4 regions of the Devosia sp. FJ2-5-3 genome follow, and region 4 is predicted to be linked to each of the others. Evidence: riboswitches for the same ligand, from Rfam matches in the RefSeq annotation. Region 4 holds a riboswitch; each other region holds the start of a gene.
The links. A riboswitch is a leader RNA that binds a small molecule or an ion and turns the genes downstream of it on or off. The one in region 4 is predicted to bind cobalamin.
Positions count from the first base shown of each region.

Region 1 (3,752 bases), 320 kb from region 4:
TAGGCCGCGAGAGCGGCGGCGCGCTGGAGGCTCTGGGTGATCGCGGCGCGATCGAGCGGGCTTTCGCCGATGACGACGAGGCTGGTCTGGCGGGTTTCGTCAGCCTTCCACGGGCGGTCGAAATAGGCCGTAACGCGGGGGCCGACGGCCTGGATGGCCAGACGCGCGGCGGCGCCGGGAACAGCGGCAAAGCCTTTGAGGCGCAGCACATCGTGGGCCTTGATCGTGTCGGCGATGATGGCGAGCAGCTGGTCCTTGCCCTCGATGGCGGGCAGGTGGATCGAGAAGCTGTCGAAATCGTCGTGCTCGTGGGTCTCCCCGCCGTGCTCAAGCTCGTGATGGCTGGGGCGGTTGGCGATGTCGTCTTCCGAGCCCATGCCCATGCCGAGCAGCGCGGTGATGTCGACATGGCCATTGGCGGCGCGGACGATACCGACGCCGGGGCGCAGCTCGGCGCGGATATTGGCTTCCACCTTTTCGAGCATTGCGGGATCAACAAGATCAGTCTTGTTGATGATGATCATGTCGGCGGCCGAGAGCTGATCTTCGAAGAGTTCGCCCAGCGGGGTTTCGTGATCGAGCATTTCGTCCTGGCGGCGCTGGGCATCGACGGCGGCTTCGTCGGAGGCGAAACGGCCCTCGGCAAGCGCGGCCGCGTCGGCGACGGTGACGACGCCATCAATGGTGACCTGGGCCTTGATCTCGGGCCAGTTGAAGGCGCGGATCAGCGGCTGCGGCAGAGCGAGGCCCGAGGTTTCGATGATGATGTGATCGAACTTGTCGGGGCGGGCCAGGAGGGCCTGCATGGTGGGAATGAACTCATCGGCCACGGTGCAGCAGATGCAGCCGTTGGAAAGCTCGACCATATCCTCTTCGCGGCAGGTCTCGTCGCCGCAACCGGCGAGGATATCCTTGTCGACACCGAGATCGCCGAACTCATTGATGATCAGCGCGATGCGCTTGCCCTTGGGGGCATGGGCCAGCATGTGGCGCACAAGCGTGGTCTTGCCGGCACCGAGAAAGCCGGTAATGACAGTGGTGGGGATCTTGGTGGTCATGCGAGGGCTCCAGTGCGAACGCCGACGCGAGCGGCGAGATAATCATTGATGCGGCCGAAGGCGAGGCCGAGGGCCACCCAGAACAGGGCGCCGTTGAAGATGACGGCGGAGACGAATTCGGCCGTCATGCGCGGGGGAACGCTCGTGGGCTCATCGGGCGCGACCGGCGCCTGAATGAGATGGGGCAGGATGATCAGCGCGACTGCGACGGCCAGCGCCCAGGGCGCGCGGATTTTTGCCGCAAGCACCAGCGCCGCGCCGGTCGAGATGGCCGCGCCGGCCCACCAGAGCTGACGGGCAAGCGTGTCGGCAACGGGCATGCCCGGCATGCCGGGCGGCAGGCCGAGAGCGGGCGCGAGGGTAAAGGCGGCAAAGCCACCCAGCCCCCAGAGGACGCCATTGGCGAATGTGATGGGCAGGTTGAAGACGACCGAAACCGCGCCGATGATCAGCGCATAGCCGGCGGCCATGAGGAAATTGGCGAGGACAGTATAGGCGGTGCGCTCGAAGCCGTCCTGGGGCATCCACTCATCTTCGTCGTGTGAATGGGCCGGAACAGCTGCTGCGGTCGCGTCGCCGGCCTCTTCCTCGTGATGATGATCTACTTCGCCGCCCTCGAACGCCTCGGCGGCAAAGATCAGCGGGGTGACGCGCCAGGCCTGGAATGCGGACGTGACGAGGCCAGCACAAAGCGCTGCGACAAGCGCAGCGAAAAACAGATTGCGGAACATTTTTTCTCTCTGAAGCTTGGTAGCGCCCGCCTTAGTGGCAGGGGAAGCCCATGGCGTGACGCGTGTCGTGAGCACCATTGTGCAGGCGATAATCGCCGGCAAAGCCGGTGCCAACCAGGAGCGTCATACCCAGGAACAGGGCGAGAAGCCCGGCCATGAGGCGCTGGGACAGCGAGAGAGAAGACGGGGAAGAGGAAACAGTGGTCGTGGTCATGCAGGCACCCTCCGTGCGCAGGATTGATCGGCGTGTGTCGGCAGGTCTCCTGGCTGGCGGTGGATAAAGCCCCCTCGCCTTCCCGGTGCCCGCGGGCACCAGTGGCGAAATGAGGGGGCGCACCGCTTACAGTTGCGGGGGCAGCCACGGAATTGGTCCCTTATGGGTACGCCGCACCGTGTTCCCTTTTGATCCCCTTGTGCCCTTGCACGCGGGGAACCGTCACGGGATCACCTGTACGCCCTTGGAGGGCGCGGGGTCAATATTCAGGCAGGGCTATGTGATCGGGCCAGGGATAACCGACGCTGACATTGGTGACGCGCGTGCCGATCTCGTCGAGCAGCGGCAGGTCGGAATCAAGGGTGGTGTCACCTGCAACCGAAGTGGTGTCGATGGTTTCGGGATAGTCATCGGCGGGCGAGAAGCGATAGCTGACATGGCAAAGGGGATCCCGCTCAAGGAGATTGCCGGCTTCGATCCAGGCATAGCCGCCATAATCCCACCAGAAGCCGCCCAGCTTGAACGACTGGCCATTGAGAGCTTCCACGTCGTCTATGCTCATGCCCACCTGAACCCCGCCCGGAGCGATGTGGCTGGGCGAAAGGTCGATGTTGTTGGGAAAAGCGAGGTTTTCCTCATCGGCCCATAGGATTTCCATCTTGCGCGCGGGGTCGTCGGGATAAATGGTCGTGCCGAGCATCTCAATGCCTTCCGGGCCATAGATGGTGCCGGTGACCACATTGTCGGCGCCAAAATGCGCGCGGAGACGCGCCTCGGTGGTGTCGGCACCAAAAAGGCCTTCGCAGAGGAATTGCTCGGCCGGAGCGGATTCTACCTTGTCCTTGGCGGCAGAGGGCAGGACGGCAATGAGAACGGCGCTCAGCGCCAAAAGTCCGATGCGGACAGGCATAATGATCAATCTCCCCCTGGATGCGGCCATTGTGTCGCAAGCAAAGACGGCCCGCAATCTCCGACTCAGCGTATGAAAGGCTGGCTGAAAAGAAGGATTTTGCGATGAAGCCGATCAAATTCGACCGCGACGAAACCAAGGCCATCGTCGCCGAAATCCAGGACTATTTTCGTGTCGAGCTCGACCAGTCGATCGGCGCCATTCCCGCCGAGATGCTGATGCAGTTCTTCGCCGACAAGATGGGCGCTTATTACTACAATCGCGGCCTGCACGACGCGCAGGCACTGGTGCGCAAGAAGATCGACGACGTCAGCGACGATATCTTTTCGCTCGAGCAGCCAACCAAGGCGCGCTGAGCAGAAAGCACCCACTTCCGCCGATTGAACTTCGCAGCTAAAGCAGGCTGTCTCGTCTTGAGGAGGAAGCCTTGGGCTTCAATATTGCCACGCTGGCCCCGATCGGGCTGCTGATTGCGTCCAATCTGTTCATGACCTTTGCCTGGTATGGGCACCTCAAATTCCCCGGCGCGACGCTGTGGGTGGTGGTGCTGATCAGCTGGGGCATTGCGTTTTTCGAATATTGGCTGGCGGTGCCGGCCAACCGGATCGGCTATGGCGTCTATTCGGGGGCAGAGCTCAAGACCATCCAGGAGGTGATTTCCCTCTCGGTCTTCGTGCTCTTTGCGGTGTTCTATCTCGGCGAAAAACTGACGTGGAACCACGGGATCGGGTTCGGGCTGATCGCGCTTGGCGCCTTCTTCATTTTCAAGGGGCCGCTGAAGTAGCGACCCCGTTCCCCGGCCTGATTAGTTGAGGCACTCGGCTATGCTGGTGGCGAGG
Region 1 covers NZ_CP104007.1:3,430,417-3,434,168, forward strand. The annotation lists gene cobW (cobalamin biosynthesis protein CobW) at 1-1,058, opposite strand, end outside; gene N0P34_RS16520 (CbtA family protein) at 1,055-1,789, opposite strand; gene N0P34_RS16525 (CbtB-domain containing protein) at 1,821-2,003, opposite strand; cobalamin riboswitch at 2,025-2,242, opposite strand; gene N0P34_RS16530 (hypothetical protein) at 2,263-2,913, opposite strand; gene N0P34_RS16535 (DUF2164 domain-containing protein) at 3,018-3,269, shown strand; gene N0P34_RS16540 (DMT family protein) at 3,341-3,697, shown strand; gene N0P34_RS16545 (zinc ABC transporter substrate-binding protein) at 3,719-3,752, opposite strand, start outside.
Region 1: linked by a shared signal. The riboswitch ahead of N0P34_RS16525 (CbtB-domain containing protein) and the one ahead of N0P34_RS14980 (ABC transporter ATP-binding protein) in region 4 are both predicted to bind cobalamin.

Region 2 (3,752 bases), 630 kb from region 4:
AGACTAAGGTCGCCTTCGGCGAGATCGAGGTCGACCTCGATATGCGCTACGTTACTCGCGCCGGCGCGCCCGTCCATTTGCCACCCAAGGAATACGCGCTGCTGACACGCCTGCTCGCGGGGAACGGCAAAGTCCTTCCACACAAGGAATTGCTGGTCGCGATATGGGGCATCGCGCACGCCGAAGACACCCAATATCTTCGCGTGGCCATCGGCCAATTGCGCCAGAAGCTGGAGCATAATCCCAGCGCGCCGATTCACATCGTCACGGAACCCGGCATCGGTTATCGGCTCAAGCGCTAGAACACAGGCGCGATGTCCGCTTTTACTGCCAATATGCCGAACGCCGACACGCCAGACGGCGCACCCTGGAGCGTTAGACGGAAAGTCGTTACAGGCGGTCCTCGAAGGCCATGCGAACACCCATCGCCTCAGCGATCAGCCGCATGTCGTCTTCCGCAAGTTGGCGTTTTGTGCCGCGCATCGCGATACCCCAATTGGGGATGTGGTCGCGGGTCAGACGGAGTTGGTCCAGAAGCGGCCTGATCGGAGCGGGTTTGGCGGCTTCAAGATAATCGACATCGACGCGAAACGGATTGAAATCCATGGCCTGCGCGGCGCGATAGGGCGCATCCGACGTAACCTGGCCGATGGTGAGAAACGCCTGAACCACGGCACCATCGCTTATGCCCTCGCGGGGGCAGTAATAGACGATCCAGTCGCCCTTTTTGAGCGATTTTACAGCAATGTGCTTGCCATGACCGAGTTGGGCAAAGCCGCCATCGCGCCCGGCGCGGGCATGTTCGGCCGATGCAACGCCCAGCCAGAAGGTCATTTTTCTTTCCCCTCAAGCGCCTCGGCGCAGCGGTGAAGAAGTTCACCCAGCAGTTTTGCCTCGTCTTTCGTCAGCCCGGCCAGCATCTGCCGCTCCACCGTCTCAGACGCCACCGCGCCGGCCTCAGCGGCGGCTTTCCCCTTTTCCGTCAGCTCCGACATGATGATCCGGCCATGCTCGGGATGGGGAGTGCGCAGGATGAAACCATCCCGCTCAAGGGTAACGAGCATGCCCAGCATGGATTGGGGTGTCACGAAGGCCGCGCGCGCCAGCGAGGCATTCGATATCTGCGGATTGTGGCCTATGGCCAGCAGAACTGCATTTTGCGCCGCCGTCACGCCTGTGCCAGCCAGCTGGGCTTCGAGGCGCTGGCGCAGTCGATGCTGGGTGATTTTCAAACTGTAGCCGATCCAGGCCTCCCCACTCGATGGGGTCATCTTGCGCATTGACATATCAGGTGCCTGATATAGATGTAAGGAACCTGATAATAGGCCGGAGAACAGAATATGACAATGCCGATCGGACCTTCCTTCATTGCCTTGCAGGTGCGCGATCTCGCGGCATCCGCCGCGTTCTACAAGAACGTTTTCGGTTTTTCGGCACAGGAGCGAAATCCGCCCGGCGCGGTCGTCTTCACGACCAAGCCGATCGCGCTGGCGCTGCGCGAACCGCTGCGGCCCCTGGCCGAAAGCGGTCCGCTCGGAACAGGTATGGTACTGTGGATCGCCTGCGAGGATGCCGACGCCTTTCACGACCAAGTCGTCGAGCGCGGCGGCACGATCTTGAGCCCGGTCAATGACGGCCCGTTCGGCCGGTTTTTTGTGGCCAACGATCCCGATGGCTACGCGCTCACCTTCCACACTGCCTCGGCTCGAATCGCCTGATTTTCCGGGCACTCGAATTTCGCAAGAACCAAATCCGCACTGCGATCAGACCTTCATATTGACACGAAGGTGGCATCCTCTACTATATGTAGTGTTCAAGGTTCCTCCGAGGCTGCTCGGAGGCTAAGATGGGAATTCGGTGCGTTGAGGCCCTGTGTCTCAACAATGCCGAAGCTGCCCCCGCAACTGTAAGCGGTGAGTTCTTCTCCTTTTTTGTGCCACTGGGTCCGCGACCTGGGAAGGCCGGGATAGAATCGCGACCCGCAAGCCAGGAGACCTGCCTCGAACAGATACGTCCACCGGCGGGGTGCCCGGTCAGGCGAACGAGCAGCTGCGTTTTGCTGCGCGTTTTTCCTGCTTTGCCTCGCCATCAGATTTGTTTGCCGAGGAAAATTCGATGCCCATTACCGTTTACAGCAAGCCCGCCTGTGTCCAGTGCACTGCCACGACCCGCGCTCTCGACCGTAAGGGGATCGCTTACACGCTTGTGGACATTTCCCAGGATGCCGACGCCTATGCCCTGGTCGAAGGCCTGGGTTATCGCCAGGTGCCGGTCGTTGTCGCCGGTGAGCGGCACTGGGCCGGATTTCGCCCTGACATGATCGGCGCCTTGAGCTGATCGAGGCGGCCGGTGGGCATCCTCGTCTACTATTCAAGCACATCCGGCACTACCCATCGCTTCTTTCAAAAGCTGGGCCTTGCCGGCCTGCGCCTGCCGGTGGATGCGGCAAGTGAGCCGCCTCTGGTGAGCGAACCCTTCGTGTTGCTGTTGCCAAGCTATGGCGGCAATGGCGGCAAGGGAGCCGTGCCCAAGCCGGTCATCCGCTTCCTCAATGTGGAAGCCAATCGCAGCCTGATCCGCGGCGTCATCGCGGCGGGCAATACCAATTTCGGCGCAGATTTCTGCCGGGCCGGCACTGTCGTCGCGCAGAAATGCTCCGTGCCTCTCCTCTATCGTTTCGAACTGCTCGGAACCGATGAGGATGTCGCCACTGTCAAAGAAGGACTCGAACGGTTTTGGACGCCCTGACACTAGACCGCACCGAAGAACGCCCCGCCACCAAAGGGCACGACCAGACGCTGGATTTCCATGCGCTCAATGCCATGCTCAACCTCTATGACGATGAGGGGCACATCCAGTTCGACAAGGACAAGCAGGCGGCGCACCAGTATTTCCTGCAGCATGTGAACCAGAACACCGTGTTCTTCCACAATTTGCGAGAGAAGCTCGAATATCTCGTCGCCGAGGGCTATTACGAGCAGTCCGTGCTCGATCAGTACAGCTTCAACTTCAAGCGCGACCTGTTCGACCACGCCTATGACAAGAAGTTCCGCTTCCCGACATTCCTCGGCGCGTTCAAATACTACACCAGCTATACGCTCAAGACCTTCGACGGGAAGCGCTATCTCGAGCGTTATGAGGACCGCGTCTGCATGGTGGCGATGGCGCTGGCCCGCGGCGAGGAAAAACTCGCCCGCGATCTCGTGGACGAAATCATGGCCGGCCGTTTCCAGCCGGCGACACCGACCTTTCTCAATGCCGGCAAGCAGCAGCGCGGCGAGCTGGTGTCGTGCTTCCTGTTGCGCGTCGAAGACAATATGGAGTCGATCGGCCGCTCGATCAATTCGGCGCTGCAATTGTCCAAGCGGGGCGGCGGGGTGGCGCTGAGCCTCACCAACATCCGCGAGATGGGCGCCCCCATCAAGCAGATCGAAAACCAGTCGTCAGGCGTGCTGCCGGTCATGAAGCTGCTCGAAGACAGCTTCTCCTATGCCAATCAGCTTGGCGCGCGTCAGGGGGCCGGCGCGGTGTACCTCCACGCCCATCACCCCGATATCCTTCGCTTCCTCGACACCAAGCGCGAAAACGCCGACGAGAAGATCCGCATCAAGACGCTGTCTCTGGGCGTCGTCATCCCCGACATCACCTTCGAATTGGCCAGGGACAACGAGGATATGTACCTGTTCTCGCCCTATGACATCGAGAAGGTCTATGGCGTACCCATGACCGAGATTTCGGTGACGGAAAAATAC
Region 2 covers NZ_CP104007.1:2,477,428-2,481,179, reverse strand. The annotation lists gene N0P34_RS12010 (response regulator) at 1-302, shown strand, start outside; gene N0P34_RS12005 (EVE domain-containing protein) at 391-834, opposite strand; gene N0P34_RS12000 (MarR family transcriptional regulator) at 831-1,280, opposite strand; gene N0P34_RS11995 (VOC family protein) at 1,341-1,718, shown strand; cobalamin riboswitch at 1,800-2,018, shown strand; gene nrdH (glutaredoxin-like protein NrdH) at 2,116-2,337, shown strand; gene nrdI (class Ib ribonucleoside-diphosphate reductase assembly flavoprotein NrdI) at 2,350-2,748, shown strand; gene nrdE (class 1b ribonucleoside-diphosphate reductase subunit alpha) at 2,745-3,752, shown strand, end outside.
Region 2: linked by a shared signal. The riboswitch ahead of nrdH (glutaredoxin-like protein NrdH) and the one ahead of N0P34_RS14980 (ABC transporter ATP-binding protein) in region 4 are both predicted to bind cobalamin.

Region 3 (3,752 bases), 630 kb from region 4:
GGGAGCAGATTTTCAAGGGTTTTGAGAAGTCGAAATATGCCGATGGCACCTATTTCGATAAGTACACCACCCAGGAATGGAAGCCTGCCACCGAAAGGATCGCCAAGATTTTCGAGGATGCCGGCATCCACATTCCGACCCAGGAAGACTGGAAAGACCTCAAGGCCAAGGTGATGATGACCGGCCTTTACAACCAGAACCTGCAGGCGGTGCCGCCGACCGGGTCGATCTCCTATATTAACCACTCGACGTCCTCGATCCACCCGATCGTCTCCAAGATCGAGATCCGCAAGGAAGGCAAGATCGGCCGCGTCTATTACCCCGCTGCCTTCATGACCAATGACAATCTGGAATACTACCAGGACGCCTATGAGATCGGCCCGGAAAAGATCATCGACACCTATGCGGCGGCCACCCAGCATGTCGATCAGGGACTGTCGCTGACCCTCTTCTTCCGCGATACCGCGACGACCCGCGATATCAACAAGGCGCAGATCTACGCCTGGAAGAAGGGCATCAAGACCATTTATTACATCCGCCTGCGCCAGCTCGCCCTTGAGGGCACTGAAGTGCAGGGCTGTGTTTCCTGCGCGCTCTGAACAGAGGTTTCGCAATGAATATCCACGTAAAGCCTCTCAGCCGCGTTCGCGCCATCAACTGGAACCGCGTGCAGGACGACAAGGACCTTGAGGTCTGGAACCGGCTGACCAGCAATTTCTGGTTGCCCGAGAAAGTGCCTCTCTCCAACGACATTCCAAGTTGGGGAACGCTCACACCTGAAGAACAGAAGCTGACGATCCGCGTCTTCACCGGCCTCACTTTGCTCGACACCATCCAGAATGGGGTAGGCGCGATCCGACTGATGGCCGACGTCCAGACGCCGCATGAAGAAGCGGTGCTGTCTAACATCTCCTTTATGGAAGCTGTCCACGCACGCTCCTACTCGTCGATCTTCTCGACGCTGTGCCTGACGCCCGATGTCGACGATGCCTATCGCTGGTCGGAGGAAAATGAGTTCCTGCAGCGCAAAGCGCAGCTGATTATGGAGCAGTATGACGGCGCCGATCCGCTGAAGAAGAAGGTGGCCTCGGTGTTTCTCGAGAGCTTCCTGTTCTATTCCGGCTTCTACCTGCCGATGTACTGGTCGAGCCGCGCCAAGCTGACCAACACTGCCGACCTCATTCGCCTCATCATCAAGGACGAGGCCGTGCATGGCTATTATATCGGCTACAAATTCCAGCGTCAGCTGGAGCTTGTCTCGGAAGAGCGTCGCCAGGAGATCAAGGATTTTGCTTTCGATTTCCTGCTCGAACTCTACGACAACGAGGCCCGCTATACCGAGGACCTCTATGATGGCGTCGGGCTCTCCGAGGACGTGAAGCAGTTCCTTCATTACAACGCCAACAAGGCGCTGATGAATCTCGGCTACGAAGCCCTGTTCCCGCCGGAAGCCTGCAAGGTGAACGCGGCCATTCTCTCGGCGCTGTCGCCCAATGCCGACGAAAACCACGACTTCTTCTCCGGCTCTGGTTCCAGCTATGTCATCGGCAAGGCGATCGCCACCGAGGATGAAGACTGGGATTTCTGATGCCGCTCCGCATGATGGCGCTGCTCTCGCTGCTTGCGCCATCATGCTCAACATGCCATCTAACTCATGCTTCGGTTCCGCCAGATTGAGCGCGGATTAAAAGGGAACACGGTGAGGATTACCCATCAGGGGCCGATCCCGTGGCTGCCCTCGCAACTGTAAGCGGCGAGCGATCGCACATGCCACTGCCTCAGGGTGGGAAGGCTGCTATCGCGTTTGAGCCGTCAGCCAGGAGACCTGCCAAAGCGAGATACCATGAAGTCGGACGAGGTGTTCCGGTAGGGGCCAGACATGACCATGCGAACGTTTCGCAGACATCGATATGTCTTTGCGTCCCCACTTGGGGAATGCCAGCTTCGTGTCACCTGATGCCATTCTATACGTCATTTCCGCTCAGAGCCTGAGCAAACGAAAACTCGCTCAACTTCGTGCCGATACCGCATCAGCAACGACCTGCGCGTCGGCACTCATCCGTATCGACGGCGAAGGTCAGAGCCTGCCAGAGGCCATGCTGGAGCTTTGTGAGGCCGGACACCTCAAGATCCTCGTGCAACCGCTTGGCTTGCCATGGTCCGAGGCGCTTTCGGTCTGGCTCTCCGGCGCACTGTCGCATTGGCAAAAGCATGACGCTCCCGAAGGGGCGACCGTGTCGATCGGAGACGACGTCGCTGCATCTGCAGCTGGCGTGAGCGCTCTGGTCGGCATCGTCGAAGCGAGTGCCAAAAATGCTCGACCGGCGTCACAGGCCAAGCCGGCATTGGGTAAGCCTGGCTGGCAAAATCCTCCCGATTTCACACATCACTTGCTGGTGTGCACGGGGGCTCGATGTCATTTCCGCGACGCCGCTTCGCTGCTCTTGCAGTTGAAAGGCGAAATCGCGCGGCAGGGCATCTCTGACAGATGCCTCACTGCTCGCACGGGCTGTCTCTATCCGTGTAATCAGGGCCCGATGGTCGCCGTCTATCCCCGCGGAGAGTGGTACCGCCTCCATGATGCCGAGAGTGTCGCGCGTTTTGTCGGCGATGTGCTGGTGGACGGGGAAACCGTCCCCGACCTGCTGATCCATACTGCCAACTCGGTCCGCGAGACGCAGGAGCTCTCTGACGAGAATTGACATTGCGGGCTTAACAAGAGGGTCAAAGCAACTCGACCGCCGGCACGGGCTCGATCTCTGATCGCGGATGGATCGACTGGGATATGACGGTATCTGGTTCATGCCGCCAACGGCTTAAAGAGGGGAAGCCGCGCGGGAACGCGTTGCGGTGGCGGGCCGTGCTTCAGCGTTGGGACAGGTTAATCACTACTGTAACCTGGCTCCCCGCCGTCACGACGCTGCCGGGAGGTGGGGAAATGGAAATCACCTGCTCGTTGAAAAATCCCGGCCGTTCCTGGTCGAATATCATCGTTACCCGCAATCCCAGGCTCTCGGCACTGAAGATGACGGCACCCATATCGTCGCCCTGTTCGACCTCTTCCTTGGTGCTCCAGGCCGGCACGGTCACGAATTCCGCATCTGGCGCAAGCGGCGGCACCTCGAGCGTTGCGCTGGCGATCATCCCCCTTGGATCGATAGTTCTGGCCGTCATGTGGAAGGATGCACCGGCATCGCGCTCGACCCAGGCGAAATACTGATTGGAGCCGCCCCAGGAGAGCTGGAAGATCGTTGGCGCTCCCGCTAGCCCCGGTTCCGGCAGCGCGGCAGTGTCCAATACGGGGATGTCGGGCAAGCCCTGAACCAGTCGCAAGCGTCTCACGGTCGCGTCACTATCGCGTATCTCGAGCACCGTCTTGAAGGGTCCCAGCGGCGTGTTCCGCCTGGGCGCCTCCGTCCGCCAACTGACAAGTGACGCAGTGGCCACCGAAAACGCCTGGTTGCCGACAAGATCGCTTGGTGCGGCCAGCGGCGGCGGGGGCACCAGCACAGACACCATGGGCGAGGAGGACGAGCGAGCCTCCACAATGCCACGCTGGTCATCCCGCTGAGACCAGACCTGCGCCCGGTAGTAATAGGGGCTCCAGTCGGGCGCGATCGCGCCGTCAACGAACTCGGCTATCCCATCCACCGCATTCGTCGCCTGCAGAACTGGACCCATGCTGTCGATATCGGCTGCCGCCGAAACACTGCGGACGCGAAAGAGCTCGACGCGCCCGGCGCCACCCGTGG
Region 3 covers NZ_CP104007.1:2,473,123-2,476,874, reverse strand. The annotation lists gene nrdE (class 1b ribonucleoside-diphosphate reductase subunit alpha) at 1-599, shown strand, start outside; gene nrdF (class 1b ribonucleoside-diphosphate reductase subunit beta) at 614-1,588, shown strand; cobalamin riboswitch at 1,644-1,848, shown strand; gene N0P34_RS11970 ((2Fe-2S) ferredoxin domain-containing protein) at 1,947-2,702, shown strand; gene N0P34_RS11965 (PASTA domain-containing protein) at 2,866-3,752, opposite strand, start outside.
Region 3: linked by a shared signal. The riboswitch ahead of N0P34_RS11970 ((2Fe-2S) ferredoxin domain-containing protein) and the one ahead of N0P34_RS14980 (ABC transporter ATP-binding protein) in region 4 are both predicted to bind cobalamin.

Region 4 (3,752 bases):
AGCAGGACGATAACGGCACCCAGCGCTGCTCCGGAGGAAATGCCCAGAAGGTGCGGATCGGCCAGTTGATTGCGGGTGATGGCCTGCAGCGCCGCACCGACGAGAGCCAGGCTGGCACCGATGGTCGCGCCGAGGATCACGCGCGGCAGGCGCACTTCCCAGACAATATTGTCCCGGCCACCCGACCAGGTAACCTCGACGCTGCCCGGGAAGAGATGGTTGGCAATAACGCCCCACACCGTCTCGGGCGGAATGGCCACCGAGCCGAGGCTGACCGCGGCCACCATGGTTGCGACCAGCAGGAAAGCCAGCGCCGCCAGGATGAGCGGAAGCTGGTGCAATATGGCATGCCGGGGGCCGGCGACGAGATGGTGATGGGACATGACGAAGCGGGCCGGCCGCCTGGGACCGGCCCTTCTCTCAGTTGGCGTTGAATTCGGCGGCAAGCCGCTTTATGGCCGCGATATTGCGCGGTCCCGGCGTGGCCTCGACATATTCAAGGACAACGAAACGATCGTTGCGGACGGCCGGAATATCCTTGAAGGCGGGATTGTCCTTCATGAAGGCGATCTTCTGATCCGCTGACACTTCGCCATAATTGACGATGACCACGATCTCCGGATTGCGCTCAATGACGGCTTCCCAGCCGATTTCGACCCAGCTCGATTCCACGTCGTCCATGATGTTGACGCCCCCGGCTGCCTCGACCAGGGCGGTGGGCATGGCGTAGCGGCCAGCCGTAAAGGGCTTGTTCTCGCCGGAGTCGTAGATAAAGACGCCAGGCGCCTCGCCATGGGACAGATTGGCGCTGAAATCGGCCAATTCCTGGCGATAGCCCTCGACCAAAGCTTCGGCCTTGTCCTCGACGCCAAAGATCAGGCCGAGATTGAGCAGATCGGCATACATGTCCTCGATAGAGGATTTGGGCCGCTTCATGACGTGGATGCAGCTCTCGGTAAGCTCGTAGACGGCGATGCCGAACGAGGCGAGCGATTGGGGCGTGACTTCGCCGCCAACGCGCATCCCGTAATTCCAGCCGGCGAAGTAGAAGTCGGCGTCGGCGCCGAGCAGCACTTCACGCGTCGGATAGTCGGGGGAGAGTTCCGGCAATTGATCGACATTGGCACGCAGGGTCTCGTCCAGCGTCTTCCATTCGGACACGCCGGTATAGCCGACCATGCGATCGGACAGCCCCAGGGCCAGCATCATCTCGGTGAGATTGACGTCGTTGGAAATGGCCCGCGATGGCGGGGCATCGAAGGTGACCTCGCGATCGCAGCTGGTCACGGTGACGGGATGGGCCGCGACCGATGCCGCAGTGGCGGCGAGCAGAAGCGGTGCAATGAGGGTGGAGGCGCGTTTCATCATGTGTTCTCGTTGTCATCGTCGAGGTGGAAGGAAAATCGGGGGCGGCCGGTCACCGGATGGGTGTCGATAGCCACACCCACCGCGAAGGTCTGGTTGACCGATTGAGGGGTCAGCGCCTCGGTCGGCGCGCCCAATTGCACCTGGCGACCGTGATCGAGCACCAGAACGGTGTCGGCATGGGACGAGGCCAGTGCGAGATCGTGGAGGGAGACGACGACGGTGATACCAAGCCGCGACAAGAGCTCGAGCACTTCGAGCTGATGGCGGATGTCGAGGTGATTGGTCGGTTCGTCGAGGATGAGCAGATCCGGGTCCTGCAACAGGGCGCGGGCAATCATCACCCGCTGTTTTTCGCCGCCCGAAAGCGTCGCGAAATCGCGGGAGGCAAAATCGGAGAGGCCCATCAGCGCCAGCGCGTCGACAACCCGACTGAAATCGGGCCTGGCAAAGCGCCCGAGATGAGGGGTGAGACCGAGTTCGACGATCTCGGCGACGGAGAGACCGAAATCGACCGCCGGCTCCTGCAGCACGGTTGCTATGCGCCGTGCATAATCGCGGGGCGGAATGGACCAGATATCCTCACCATCGAGCCGCACCAAACCGGAGGTGGGGCGGTGATAGCGGTAGAGGCAGCGCAGGAGCGAGGATTTTCCGGCCCCATTGGGCCCGACAATCGCCAGCATCCGTCCGGGGGCGAGCTCGAAAGAGATGTCGGTGACAAGACCGCCATGCCCCTTGGGGCCCCAGCAGAGGCCTTCGACGTGCAAGGCTGCCGGGCGGACAGGCCGGCGAAACTGGCCAAATTGCTCCAGTCGCGCGTTAAAGGCGGCGTGGCTCATCGTCTTGCTCCGCATATGCGGGACGCAATGCGGGCAGAATCAGGTCGAGCTTTTTCAAATAGACTTCAAGCGCCATCATCATTCCCCGCGGCACACCCCGGCCGGGTTGAAAGGAGCGTCGATGGCAGGTCTCCTGGCTCACGGGTCAACGCGCTTCCGACCTTCCCGACCCAAGGGTCAGTGGCTTATTCGGAAGAACTCGCCGTCTACAGTTGCGGGGGCAGCCACGGTATTGCGTCCTGATGGATACGTCGCACCGTGTTCCCTTTTAATCCCCGTTGGCTATTCACCGCGGGGGAACCTACGACAGTTGAGGAACTATTGATCAGCGTGCACTCCGTCAAGCACAAAGGCACGCCGCTGACCGATCAATGGCGTAGCGCAAAGCTCGCCGTCGGATCATTGCACAATGACGTAATGTGAAACGTAGCGATCGTTGATGACGACCGATCTTTCGGGATGCTGCGTCATGGCGAGAAGAACGGGCGGCATGTCTGGCCGGGCATTTTCAAGCACGCTGAGTGCGCGCAGCACGTCGCGCTGGCGCGTCGAGGCATAGCGCGTGAGCAGGATGGCCGCGTCTGCGCACTGCATCAAATAGGCCCCGTCCACCACCTCGGTCAGTGGCGGTGTGTCGATGATGATGACATCGAATGTGTCCCGCGCCGCCGAGACCAAGCTGCGGAAACCCTCAGCAACGATAAGATGTTCGGTCGGCCCCGAACTGGGTTGGGTATTGACGACCGCCGACACGGAGCTGAGCGGATCGGTCTTGATTGCCGATGGAAAACGTTCGGGCGCCAGCTTGCCTGTCAGATAATCGACGAGCCCGGCCACAGGGGCAGCATTCAAATGGATGAACAGGGATGGGCGGCGCAGATCGCCATCGATCAGCAACACTCGCTGGCCGGACAGGCCATAGGTGCGCGCGAGACCGAGGGCGGTGGTTGTCTTGCCCTCCCCGGCCACGGCAGAGCTGACGAGGATGACCCTTCCCCTGCCCCCACCGCGCCCAGGATTTCGGGCCGGAAGACGCAAATCGACACCCAGCCTGAGCCGCCGCATGCTTTCGGCAAAGCTGGAAAGAGGCGTGTTGATGACCGCATCGGCCAAGCTCGATGTGGCCAGCTCGTTGCGGGAACGGGATCGACTTATCGCCGGAATGGACGTTTCCACCTCTTTCCCAGTCAAAAACGCCAACTGCTCCTGGGATACGACGCCGCCAACATAGTTTTCACGGAACATCGCCGCGCCCACGCCGAGGCCGGTACCGAGAAGGGCGGCAAGGGACATAATGAACGGGAGGCCACGTGAGGACGAATGGAGCGGCAGGGTTGCCGCCGCGACGACACGGCTATCGGCCTGCTGAAGGTCGACCTGGAGACGCAATTCCTCGAGGCGGGCGAGCAATTGATCATATTGCCGATGCGACAGATCGCTATAGCGCTGCATTTGCTGGAGGCGCGTCTGGACGTCCTGTGGGAGCGCCTCTTCGTCCAGATTTTTCAACATCTGATCGCGCAATGCCGCAATTTGCGCCTCGAG
Region 4 covers NZ_CP104007.1:3,106,813-3,110,564, forward strand. The annotation lists gene N0P34_RS14970 (iron ABC transporter permease) at 1-383, opposite strand, end outside; gene N0P34_RS14975 (ABC transporter substrate-binding protein) at 421-1,365, opposite strand; gene N0P34_RS14980 (ABC transporter ATP-binding protein) at 1,365-2,207, opposite strand; cobalamin riboswitch at 2,313-2,527, opposite strand; gene N0P34_RS14985 (polysaccharide biosynthesis tyrosine autokinase) at 2,607-3,752, opposite strand, start outside.